One region of the Exiguobacterium sp. H66 genome, then DNA from elsewhere that is predicted to be linked to it. Evidence: riboswitches for the same ligand, from Rfam matches in the RefSeq annotation. Region 1 holds a riboswitch; each other region holds the start of a gene.
The links. A riboswitch is a leader RNA that binds a small molecule or an ion and turns the genes downstream of it on or off. The one in region 1 is predicted to bind thiamine pyrophosphate.
Positions count from the first base shown of each region.

Region 2: another riboswitch for thiamine pyrophosphate. It lies ahead of KNP88_RS04540 (3-oxoacyl-ACP reductase); the one in region 1 lies ahead of KNP88_RS00195 (ECF transporter S component).
Region 3: another riboswitch for thiamine pyrophosphate. It lies ahead of KNP88_RS10115 (thiamine phosphate synthase); the one in region 1 lies ahead of KNP88_RS00195 (ECF transporter S component).
Region 4: another riboswitch for thiamine pyrophosphate. It lies ahead of thiT (energy-coupled thiamine transporter ThiT); the one in region 1 lies ahead of KNP88_RS00195 (ECF transporter S component).

Region 1 covers NZ_JACSMQ010000001.1:30,345-33,465, reverse strand. Annotated here, with positions in the region: gene KNP88_RS00205 (DEAD/DEAH box helicase) at 1-289, shown strand, start outside; gene KNP88_RS00200 (50S ribosomal protein L25/general stress protein Ctc) at 629-1,267, shown strand; TPP riboswitch at 1,359-1,457, shown strand; gene KNP88_RS00195 (ECF transporter S component) at 1,557-2,135, shown strand; gene KNP88_RS00190 (ABC transporter ATP-binding protein) at 2,132-3,121, shown strand, end outside.
Region 2 covers NZ_JACSMQ010000002.1:231,303-234,423, forward strand. Annotated here, with positions in the region: gene KNP88_RS04535 (LLM class flavin-dependent oxidoreductase) at 1-695, opposite strand, end outside; gene KNP88_RS04540 (3-oxoacyl-ACP reductase) at 751-1,503, opposite strand; TPP riboswitch at 1,638-1,738, opposite strand; gene KNP88_RS04545 (hypothetical protein) at 2,550-3,121, shown strand, end outside.
Region 3 covers NZ_JACSMQ010000005.1:150,023-153,143, forward strand. Annotated here, with positions in the region: gene KNP88_RS10110 (NAD(P)/FAD-dependent oxidoreductase) at 1-649, opposite strand, end outside; gene KNP88_RS10115 (thiamine phosphate synthase) at 646-1,236, opposite strand; TPP riboswitch at 1,326-1,428, opposite strand; gene nagZ (beta-N-acetylhexosaminidase) at 1,495-2,724, opposite strand; gene KNP88_RS10125 (OsmC family protein) at 2,721-3,121, opposite strand, start outside.
Region 4 covers NZ_JACSMQ010000001.1:347,979-351,099, forward strand. Annotated here, with positions in the region: gene KNP88_RS01810 (thiamine diphosphokinase) at 195-794, opposite strand; gene thiT (energy-coupled thiamine transporter ThiT) at 797-1,357, opposite strand; TPP riboswitch at 1,422-1,528, opposite strand; gene rpe (ribulose-phosphate 3-epimerase) at 1,549-2,205, opposite strand; gene rsgA (ribosome small subunit-dependent GTPase A) at 2,207-3,112, opposite strand.

The DNA of each region.
Region 1 (3,121 bases):
TTTGATTTCACTGAAGGCGGGCGGCACCGGACTGAACCTGGCGACGGCGGATACCGTCATCTTATATGACAGTTGGTGGAATCCGGCTGTCGAACAGCAAGCGGCTGACCGGGCACACCGAATGGGACAAACACAGACGGTCGAAGTCATCAAGTTAATCACGAAAGGGACGATCGAAGAAAAAATCATCGAGCTGCAGGAGCGGAAAGCGACACTCGTGACGGACATACTTGAACAACCGGCGTCACTTGCGTTATCGGTCGATGAGATGGTTCAATTGCTTGAATAAGAGGAAAGGCACCGATTTCTTTACATGATGTAAACCGTTGCTGCTCTAGGGAGAACAGGTTTCTGGCTATCGTTTTTTCGCCGGTTGATGTTTAGCTTTTAATGTTACGGGGGTATAACTATCATAGCACCGCATCAGCGAGTTGCTTTTACAACCACATGTTTCTCAATATCAGCGTAATGACCTGGGAGAGAAATGCTAACCATTCACTTCGATCTTCATTTTTATGAAATCAATTTGAAATAGCATTCGATGCACTGTCTTGATCCGGAACGATTCGTTCCACTCCTTTCTTCATTACCTTTTGAGGGCTATACCAAATTCAAGGGGGAAATGAACATGTCAGTAACATTAAAAGTAGAAGAACGCGAAGTACGCCCACGCTCACTTAGAAAGCAATTACGTCATGAAGGAAAAGCTCTTGGTGTCGTGTATGGTTACAAAGTGGAAAGTACACCGATTGCCTTTGACGAAAAAGCATTGATCAAAGTCGTTCGTGAACATGGTGAGAATGCACTTGTTGCACTTCAAATCGGTGGTAAAAAAGTCAACACACTGATCAACAAACTCGATATGGATATCTTCACACCAACAATCAAGCACGTTGAATTCATCGCTGTTAAAATGGATGAAGAAACAGAAGTCGAAACAGATATCGTCCTCGTCGGCGAAGCGGCTGGTGCAAAACTTGGTGGATATCTTTCACAAACACTCTTTAAAGTAACAGTTGCAGCTACACCAGATAAATTACCGGAACGCGTCGAAGTCGATGTGACAAATCTTAACCTCGGTGATTCTCTATCGGTTTCGGATTTACCGGAAGAAAAAGAATACCGTATCGTTACGGAAGGTGACATTCAAGTCGTTGCCGTCGTCGAATCGACACTTGAAGCGGATCTCGAAGAAGCAGATGCTGAAGAACCAGCTGAAGCGACAGAAGAAGTTTCTACTGAAGAACAAACGGAAGAAAAAGAATAATTTTTCTTACCCTCCCCTCGCGGAGGGTTTTTTTATCTGTATTGACAACTGTCAGTAGAGTCGGTACAGTAAATAGCGTACACATTATATGCACATCCACTAGGGGAGCCCATTGGCTGAGACGATTCACTTCGGACCCTTTGAACCTGATCTAGTTCATACTAGCGTAGGAAAGTGGAGCGGTAATTCGTTCAATTTTTCTGCATGTTTGCAGATTCAGCGACCGCTCTCTTTCATAGAGGGCGGTCTTTTTGTTTGTCTGGTGGTTGTGCCAAAGGGAGATAGGAACATGAACAGTTGGAAAATGAAAGAAATCATCGTCATGATGATGTTGTCGGTTGCTTGCGGGGTACTTTACTTAGGGTGGTCGACATTGTGGTTACCGATTTCCGCGATCTTCGGACCGGTCGGATCGAACTGGATGTTCGGGATTTGGGTCATCGCGAGTCCGCTTGTCGCCTACATCATTCAAAAGCCCGGGGCAGCACTGATTGCAGAAGTCGTCGCCGCGGCTGTCGAATTATTCACGGGGAGTCACTTCGGATTATCGGCCTTATTGATTGGTTTCGCTCAAGGAATCGGTGCCGAAATCGCTTTTGCCCTCTTCGGATACCGGAAGTTCAACACAATGACGTTAGTTCTATCCGGAATGTTCGCCGCAATCGGCAGTATGGTCTATAGTCTTGTCGTCAATGGTTTCGCCTACTATACGACGACGACACTTCTGTTGACGTTTTCCCTTCAACTCGTCAGCGGTGCATTACTCGGCGGATTACTTGCGAAAGTCATCGTCGATGCGCTCGTCAAGACAGGGACGTTGAACGGTTATGCGATCGGGCGTAAGCGGCGGAAGCCGGATGCGGCATGATTCATTGTAACGACTTGTCTGTCCGCTATCCGGGGCAACATGACAACGTCCTGCACCACGTGACGGTGACGCTACACGAAGGGGAAACGACGTTGCTCGTCGGACCGAGCGGCAGTGGGAAAACGACGTTTTTACATGTTCTCGCCGGTTTATTACCTGACGCGATTGAAGCCGATGTCAGCGGCCACTGCAAAACGAACGGGACGGTCGGAATCCTTTTTCAAAATCCGGACGATCAGTTCTGCATGCAGACCGTCGGAGCGGAAGTTGCCTTTAGTCTTGAAAATCGTTCAGTCGACCGCAGTCAGATGGATGATCGGATTGACGCCGCACTGGCACGTGTCGGCCTGGATGTGCCGCTGACGACACCGATTATGCAACTGTCAGGAGGGATGAAACAACGACTCGCCCTCGCCTGCGTCCTAGCGCTTGAGCCGGATATTCTATTGCTTGACGAACCGACGGCGCAACTCGATCCGGCAGGACATCGGGTTTTGATGCAGCTGATTGAGGAACTCCATCACGACCGGACGTTGACGCTCGTTCTGATTGAACATCAGCTTGACCGCTGTGTGACGTTCAGTGACCGGGTGCTCGTCTTCGATCACGGCGGAACGATTTTACGCGATGGTCCGCCGCTTGATGTCTTCGGTCAGCATCGCGATGAACTTGAACGACGCGGCATTGCGACACCGCTCCTCTACCCGTATGAACTGGAAACCGTGCCCCCCGCTTCTTCCCAGGCGGGGCGGTTACGAAAAGTGACTAACATCCGTCCTCCGGTTCGGCACGACAATACGTTCGCGCTGACGCGTACCGCGTTAGGACGCCGTAAGCAAGTGATTGTCGACGACCTGTCGCTTGCAACACACGGCGGAGAGTGGATCATGGTTGTCGGATCGAATGGTGCCGGGAAAAGCACGTTGCTCGAAACACTGGCGAAATTGATTCCGGCGCAAGGCGGTACGGTCCGCTTGTTCGAAAAA
Region 2 (3,121 bases), on a different contig from region 1:
GCATGTTTGGCTGCAAGGGCAATCCCTTCTTCAGAAGCCCCCGCTTGCATCGCTACTGGCTTTCCTTGGGGACTACGCGGCGTAGACAAAGGACCTTTTACGCTGAAATAGGCTTCAGAATGATCGATAACTTGTATACGTTCAGGATCAATCAATTGGTTATCTGATCGATTCGCAAGAAAAGCCGCTTGATCCCAAGATAAAAATAGCTTCTCCATCAATGCTGCGAATTCGTTCGCCTTGTTATACCGTTCCTCCCTCGGTGGAAGTGCATCCATCCCGTGGTTTAACGCTTCCCAATCCGTCATCGAGGTCACTAAGTTCCAGCCTATCCTCCCCTTCGTCACGTGATCTAGGCTTAGAAGTTGCCTTGCTGCTGTATACGGATTGGAGAACGTGCTCGATACCGTAGAAACTAATCCGATATGATCCGTCACTTGAGAAATAGCCGTTAGATTAATTAAAGGATCCAACCAAAAGGCAGGTAAATCAGTTGCATTATTAGCCGGAAAAGATTGATTATCCGCAAAAAATACTGCATCTAAACATCCAGCTTCCGCTATTTGAGACAAACGCTGATAATAGCGGCTCTCTCCGATCTCTTTAATCGCAGAATCAGGCATTAACCATGCGGCTTGATGATGACCACAACCATATAACAAAACGCCGATATTTAACTGATTTCTATTCGTCATCTTCTATTCACGAATCCCTTCTCTTACAAGCTGAGAATTTTTTAAAACGCTCGCTTTAATTCATCGTTAACCCACCATCGACTGTTACGTTTTGACCGGTAATCCCAGATGCTGCTTCTGATGCCAAAAAGGCAACCAGTTGAGCCACTTCTTCTGGGCTCGTCACTTTTTTCAATGGTGTCGATTGAGCAATAAGATTAAATACTTCAGCGGATGTCACAGCACTCGCATCTGTGACTTTCAATAACCCACCGGAGACGACATTCACGTTTATACCGTATTGACCTAGTTCTGCGGCCAGGTTGCGTGTGAAACCAATTAAACCTGCTTTTGCTGTTGTGTATTCATGATAAGGAACGACGGGGTTTTGATAGAGGTTTGTTCCAATGCTGATGATACTACCGCTCTTTCGTTCCATAAATTGTGGTAGGACACTTTGGATGGTGTGAAAAGCAGCTTTTAGCGTTCCATCCAGTTGCTTTTGATAATCTTCCCACTCTAAATCGATGAACGATTTTTGAGCAACCGGATCAAATTTAAAATCTACTAATGCATTATTGACGACAACATCGATTTGACCGTAATGTGCTGTTGCGGATTGCATCATGCTCTCAACATCTTCCCGCTTCGTAACATCGGCATACAAGGCAAGTGCATTCTCTGCTCCTAGTTCGCTCACAAGCTTTTCTGCCGCCTCTTTGCTTTTGTAGTAATTAATCACCACTTTAAATCCATTGTTCACTAACACCCTTGCAATCGTCGCCCCAAGTCCTCGGCTACTTCCTGTCACTAATACTGTTCTGCTCATTCTTGTCCACTCCCTCATCCATTTTTGCAACTTAAATAGCGAAGTAGTAAACAAAAAACGCAACTCTCCAAAAGGAAAGTTGCGCACGTCTAAATAACCACATAGCAAAGAGCGACATCATCGTCTCCGCTTGTTCATCAGAGTTTACACTTTCCTACGCTAGTACGACCTAGTTCAGGTTCAAAGGGTTTGAGTAGCTACTCATCTCAGTTTAATAACACCCCTAGTGATTCTATTTAAGTTACCTTCACTTTAGTAGTCTTGTGAACACCTGTCAATGATGATGAAAGCGATTCGTTAATAGTATTTCTTTAAAGATCGAGCGTAAAAATAGGATTATTATCTAATTCGGATTACTTTGTTACGGTCACATCTTATACTAGGCAATATTAATTATCATTTTTTCTTTCTTTAATGATGTCTTAATATACGAGCGATTCGATATTTCTGATCAATTACGTGATCTAGTAGTCCGAATCATTTATGTTTGCAATGTATAAAGCTTATCTTGCGTAATCATCTTATGAGGGCCATTAAGTAGTAAGTATGTCGTCTTCTCTCTTCAGTTTATATTTAATTTTTTTCGTCTTAAAGTATACGCACTCTATTTTACGTTTTTACTACTTTTTGAATAAAAACGTACCAATTCAATCAACGATTCATCTTCTTTCCCATACAAGCATTGGAGTTCTGCACAATTACGTAAGAGTTAAGTTCTTTGATAAGTTAGATGCCTTTCTCATTATCTAAGTTATGAATCATTTTTTCCTCTACCGAGTCATTCACAATTTCCTGATAGACAGTCCTTTGTGTATCGACTGCGAAATACAGCCTATTCTGATTACTTTTAAGTCACTTAGATTGATGTAAGTTTATTCTCTTAAAAGCTATCAACTATGTTTGATCAGTAATTGCTTATACTTTATTCAAGTTAGTATTCGAGCTTTACAAGCATTTATTTTAGAAAAGAACTATAAATTCCTAATCTATTTTCCCTTGTAAATATGTACAATAAAACTACAAATATTCTTAAAGGAGCTGAACTTATGAATATCCGAAAAGTATTATTGCTCGTCGTGATTGCTATTGTCTATCTTTTACTCTTCACTATCACCTTTTGGAGTCTCATTGGCTTATTCATCTCAGCAATTGGTCTATACTTTTACTTTAAACCAAGGCTTCGAAATCCAGTGAAGTACCCAACCTTTATCGTTTGGCTAGGTGTATTCATTGCTTTTTCAATTTCTATCTATATGGTAGACCGAATAAATGAACCACGAAAAATTGAAGCCGGGTCTTCTACCAAGGAAACAAAGATGTTGGAATCAATAAAAATAGAGTCAAAAGAGTTAGAAACATCTTTAAAGGACACGCAACTTAAACTAAAAGAGCAGCAACAAGAAACGAAAAAATTGAAAGAGGAGTTAGAACGAGAAAAAGAATTACGTTTGCAAACCGTTGAAAGCTACAAGGAAGAAGCAGACAAACGTACTGCTTTAGAGAGTAAACTCAAAGAAGAAGAGGCGAAACACAGTGCTGCAAAAGAGAAAATCGACGAACTCGAAGCCTCTTTAGCAAGCAGCGAAATGATAAATGAAGATGAGAGTATATCTGATGA
Region 3 (3,121 bases), on a different contig from region 1:
TCCGTCCGTCAAACTTCGGGACGAGATAGACATCATCGCTAAACAACGTCTCCGTCAAGACATGCCCCGGAAGCCGGACGGCGAGGCACTCTCCTTTGACTGGGATGGTCGCGATGCTGACACCGCTCGTCGCGAGTAACGCTTCTGATCCCCGACCGCTTGCGACCACGACGTTACTGGCTTCGCGCTTACCGTTACTCGTCGCAACGCCGACGACGGTCGCCCCTGACCGGAGCAGTCCCGTGACCGTTGTCTGTTCTTCAATCACACCTCCGCGGGCTTTAATCGCGTGACGGAGCGAACGCGTCAACTGGACGGGATCGATTTGACCGACGGATGCAAATTGAAATTCCTCGTGCCCCCGAATCAACCGAAAGGGATTTTCTTTATAGCCACTATCAATGCCGGTCTCATTAAACAGCTCACGGACGAGGTCGGGATAAAGCTGTCGACTCGCTGCTGCCAGTTGATGTAAGGCAGGAATCAGTTCATGATCCGTCGCAAGCATGCCGGCTGCTGCCCGCGTCGCTCCTTCACCGGAACGATTTTGCTCAAGCACGCGTACCGGTTGTCCTCGTTTGAGCAATTCGTAGGCGAGTGTCAAACCGATTACGCCTGCGCCGACGATTAACGTCTCTGTTGCTTTCATTGATCAAGCACCTCGCGATACGACCGGACTGCTTCGACCGGATTTGCCTGACCGAGAATCCCTGACATCACAGCGATGCTAGCAACGCCGGTCGCAAGGACACCCGCGACATTCTCCGGCTGAATCCCGCCAATCGCGATGACGGGGACTTTTGAAAATGTGACGATTTGCGCGAGTGCCGCTAGTCCGCGCGGAGCGACGTCCTGTTTTGACGCCGTCGCAAAGACATGACCATACATGACGAAGTCGCTGCCCGTCTCAAGCGCTTCCGTCAAGGAGTGGATTGATCGGCCGATCTGTAGCTCGCTGAATTGACGCCGCACGACAGCGACGGGAATACTGCGTGATGTCAACTGGACACTTGCCTTCGTCACGAGGGCGACATCGAGCCGGTCATGGACGATTAGTTTTTCACGTGGAACACCGGCGCATACTAGCGCCTCGATCAATTGGACGAGTCGGTCCGCCGACCAACCCGGTTCCCGGATATGAATCATGTCGACATAAGGCACAACAGCCGGCAAGACTTCTAGAAGATGTGTCAGCTCTTTTGTCCCGGTCGTCACAATATGTAACTTCGGACGCATACCTTCTCCTCCTTGCTACACAAAAAGGACCACCCCATGAACATGATGGAGTGGTCCGAAAAATGTCTAGGTAAGACCCGAGACAGGATGATAATCAGAAGCCACTTCCCTCCGCTAGTACGAACTAGATCAGGTTCAAAGGGTCCGGATATTTCCGTCTCAGTCTGCTGCGAGACTCCCCTAGTGTAGAACTATTTAGTGTTGGTTGGTTCATTCGTAGTCTACCATGACCGCTCGCTTGATTTCTAGTCTGACTTGTCAGTTCAGCCGATCCGTGACCGTTTTGACCTGTTCCGTCAATTGTTCACGCGTTGGAATCAGCTTCGTGTCTGCTAAATCATACGTTTGTTTTAATCGTAAGACACGTGTCACTTTCGCGTCGAGGTCAGCCCGTGATAGTGACTTGTCCTTGATTCCCTGCATGATCGCCGCATGAACATCCGTGTAAGCACCGGCTTGCGAGAACATCGCCATGTCGGCACCACGTTCGAGGGCGAGGCGCGCAGCTTGGGCGAGACCATATTGTTTCGTGATCGCGCCCATTACGAGGTCGTCCGTCACGATGACGCCATCGAACTTCAACTCTTCACGCAACAGCTGTTGCATGACCGGCTCTGATAACGACGACGGATTGTCTGGGTCGAGCGCCGGAAATAAAATGTGTGCGACCATCACCATCTCCGCTCCGGCATCGATTGCCGCTTTGAACGGGACGAGTTCCAGTTGCTCGAGTTGCGCTTTCGTCTTCGTCACGGTCGGTAAGCCGACATGCGAATCGACGGTCGTATCCCCGTGTCCGGGAAAATGTTTGATGACCGGCACGACGTCTTCCGACTTAATTCCCTGCATTAACGGGACACCGAGCCGGGCGACGTCATCCGGCTCAGCACTGAGTGCCCGGTCACCGATGATCGGGTTCGCCGGATTACTGTTGACATCAAGAACCGGGGCAAAATCCATATTAAATCCATAAAACCGTGACATCGCACCAAATGCCTGTCCGGTCTTTTGCATCAATGCCGGATCGTTTTTCTGACCGAGCGTCAAACTCGGAGGTAAATGAAACGCTTGATCCGGGACACGACTGACCCGTCCTCCTTCTTCATCGAAACCGAGGAACGCGAGCGGTTCGGCGGCTTGTGCGTCCTCAATCGCTGCCGTCAAGGTTTTTAGCTGGGCGTCTGACGTGATATTGCCTCCGAGTAACAGGACACCGCCCAGCGCGTGATCGCTTAACAGACTTCGGTCCGCGTCCGATAACGTTGTCCCGCTGATCCCGATATACAGCAATTGATCGACCTTTTCAGCAGTCGAGAGTTTGGCGAGCTGACGTTTGATGTCTTGCTCCGCCTGGTCGGCAGCCGTCGGTTCGTCAGCGACCGGCTGTTGCTGACTCGTCTTCGGTTCCGGTTTCGTCTCGGTTTGGGGCGGTTCACTCGCGCATGCCGTCAAAAAGCAAGCCGTTAAAAGCACGTAAATCGGTTTCAAAGCGGTTCCTCGTTTCGGACGCCATTGATTGAATAATAGACTTCAATTTCAGCATTCAGTGATTTCGAGACGGAACAGTATTTGTCTTTTGATAACGAGACGGCCCGACGGACTTTATCGTCCGGCAAGTCGCCTTCGAGACGATAATGAATCGAGATCGTCGTAAAGCGGCGCGGGTGTTCCGTCGCCCGCTCGCCTTCGATGTCCATCTCAAACGAGGTTAACGGCAAGCGCATTTTTTCTAAGATTGAGACGATGTCCATCCCCGTACACCCGGCGACCGCGTGCAACAACAACTCGGTTGGTCGCGGGGCGCCGTTCTCCCCGTTATTTTCAGGTGCTGCATCCATTGCCAGTTGATGTCCGGACTCCGTCATGCCGCTAAAGCCCATCTTGT
Region 4 (3,121 bases), 320 kb from region 1:
CCGGGTTAATCTCAAACAGGCGGCTAACTAAATAAGCTGCTAAAAAATCAAAGCGCCGATGATTCCGTTTCACATACGGAGTCATCGGCGTTTGCCATACCTATCTTTTTGTTCATGACGTCATGACGTGTACTTGAAGAACGCATGTCCCGATCGCTTCAGCGGGATATGATGGAGTCGCGTCTATCACGTTTTTATTTTTCGTGCGTGCGCAGGACGAGAACTTCCCCTTCGACGACCGTCACTTGCGCAACACCAACCCACTCATTGCTGACCGTTAGCGAACCACCGACCGGAACAGGATGCTCCGTCAAAGGGTATTTGACGCCGCGTAACGTCAAGTTCGACGGGACAAGGGGAATGAATGACAGGTAATGATACCCTTCAGACGCGAGTTCGTACTGACCGGTTTTCCAGTACCGGACATCCTCACGTTTCGTCACGAGTCGTGCTGTCGGGAATTGTTTTAACAAATAGACGTTCTGTAGCGTCATGTCGAGCCGACCACCCGTCGCACCAAAGATGAGTAGTTCAGCACCTGCAGCCTGTTCGGTAGCGTAACGTAACGCTAGTTCTAAGTCCGTTTCATCTTTTTCTGCCGGATGAAGCAATCCACCATCCGGAACGTATCCGAGCGAATCAAAGTCACCAATTGCCACATCAAAATCAAGTCCTTGCTCCACTAATGTCGCAATCCCGCCGTCAACACCGATAATCATCGTCTTGTCTTTCACGAATGGTGCGAGCGTCGGGACGTCTTCTGCCGGTCCTGCCGCAACGATTAAAACTCTCATCTTTAAATACCGCGAGCGGAGTAACGTAAAAGACGTGGTGCTGTCGTAAACAAAATACCTGCAACGACCCCACATAAAACATACGACGGAGCCATATACGTCGCGTTATAAATGAACGAGTATGGAACGACAGGTCCTTTGGCATACTCTGCAAAAAAGACGATTCCACTGATGACATGACAGATGTAACGTAGACCTGCACCTAACAAGGTCGCAAACAAGACAATCGTCATGAGACGCTTTTTTTGACCTTCTGTTGCTGCTTTTTTGACTTGGCCTGCAAACACTCCACTCAAACCGACGACACCATATGCAAGCGTATAGTCAAGCAGCGGTTGGACGACCGTCAAGACTTGCGGAGCGAACATCAATTGAATCGTTCCGACGAGCGCACCCGTGATGACACCACCAACGACGCCGTGACGAAAGGCCATGACGAAAATCGGTAACATCGCTAAGCTGATGGATCCGCCTTGTGGCATTTTGAACGGAATCAATAAATCAAATACAACACCGAGACTCGCGAAAATCGCAATCTCCATTAACATTTGTAATCGTTTCATACTGTGTTCCTCCTAAAAATAAAATAATGATGACAACAAAAAGGCAGTACGACGGACGCCGTACTGCCTGCGTGCGCCACATCCCTACGTCCGTCTGAACGGAACAGGTTCGAAGGGTTAAAGTCTACTCACTTCTCTCAGCCGCTTGACGCGACACCCCTTGCGGTCAAAATTTAATTGTCTTGGCTCTATTATACGTGAGCCGCGTTTCGAATACTAGTGATGGCTTCTGCATAGTCTGGTGCATTGTAGATTGCAGAACCTGCGACAAGGACGTTTGCCCCATTGTCGATACACAGTTTTGCCGTTTCCGCGTTGACACCACCATCGATTTCAATTTCGAACGTCAAACCGCGCTCTGCTTTGATCATCGCTAATTGCTTCAGCTTCGTCATGACGCTCGGCAAGAAAGCTTGTCCGCCAAATCCTGGATTGACCGTCATCAACAAGACCATGTCGACTTCTTCTAGGACATGTTCAATCGTCGACAGTGACGTGTGTGGATTCAGCACGACGCCGGCCTTTGCTCCAGCCCCTTTAATTTGTTGCAAGACACGATGGACATGATTCGTCGCTTCGACATGGAAGGTGACGATATCCGCTCCTGCCGCTACAAACGCTTCGACGAAGTTTTCTGGTCGATCGATCATTAAATGAACGTCAAGGACCATGTCCGTCTTTTGACGAAGACTACTGAGGACGGGTAGACCAAATGAAATGTTCGGGACGAACTGGCCGTCCATGACGTCGAAATGGATGTAATCTGCTCCTGCCGCCTCGACAGCTTTAACGTCTCGTTCTAGGTTGGCGAAATCTGCTGATAAAATAGATGGTGCGATTTTAATCATTTCAATACCTCCGCGCTCGATTCTTGATTTCCTCTACAAACATACCATAATTCGTATAGCGTGAGGACATGATTTCTTCTGCCTCAACTGATTTTTTGACAGCACATCCTGGTTCGTTTAAATGCAGGCAACCACGGTATTTGCACGTATCTTGCCGTGCGACGAATTCCGGAAAACACCAACGTAATTCTTCGATTTCCATCTCGTGTGGAAAATCGAGGTTCGAAAACCCTGGCGTATCAGCAATCAAGCCCTCTGCAAGCGGAATTAACGTCACATGACGCGTCGTATGTCGTCCGCGTCCGAGCGATTTCGAGATGTGACTCGTCTCGAGATCGAGCGTCGCATCGAGCGCATTCAACAATGAACTTTTTCCGACTCCCGACTGTCCCGCGAGCACACTCGTTTTTTCTTTGAGTAGCGGACGGACTTCCTCTACCCCTTCTAGCGTCTCACTCGACGTCTCAATCACCTGATAACCGATTTGTCGGTAACCGGCAATCGCCGTCCGGACTTCTGCTTCTGCTGTTCCTTGCAACAAATCCATCTTCGTCAAGATAATAATGGGTTGAATCTCTTTTGCTTCGATTAAGACTAAAAACCGATCGAGCAAATGGGCTGAAAAGTCCGGTTCTGCTGCTGAGACGACAAGCAACGCTTGATCGATGTTTGCGACCGGTGGACGAACCAGGAAATTTTGCCGTTCCTTCACTTCTAAAATGTATCCAGTTTCGCTTTCGATATGCAATACGACCTCATCTCCTACAACAGGACTGATACCACGTTTTCGGAAGTTTCCCCGAGCGCGCGATCGCACCTCGCCCTGCGTCGTCATGACATCATAAAACCCACCTTGTAGACGAATGATCGTCCCGTCCCGATTTTCTTCGATACGATTTTCTGCCATCCCATGCCC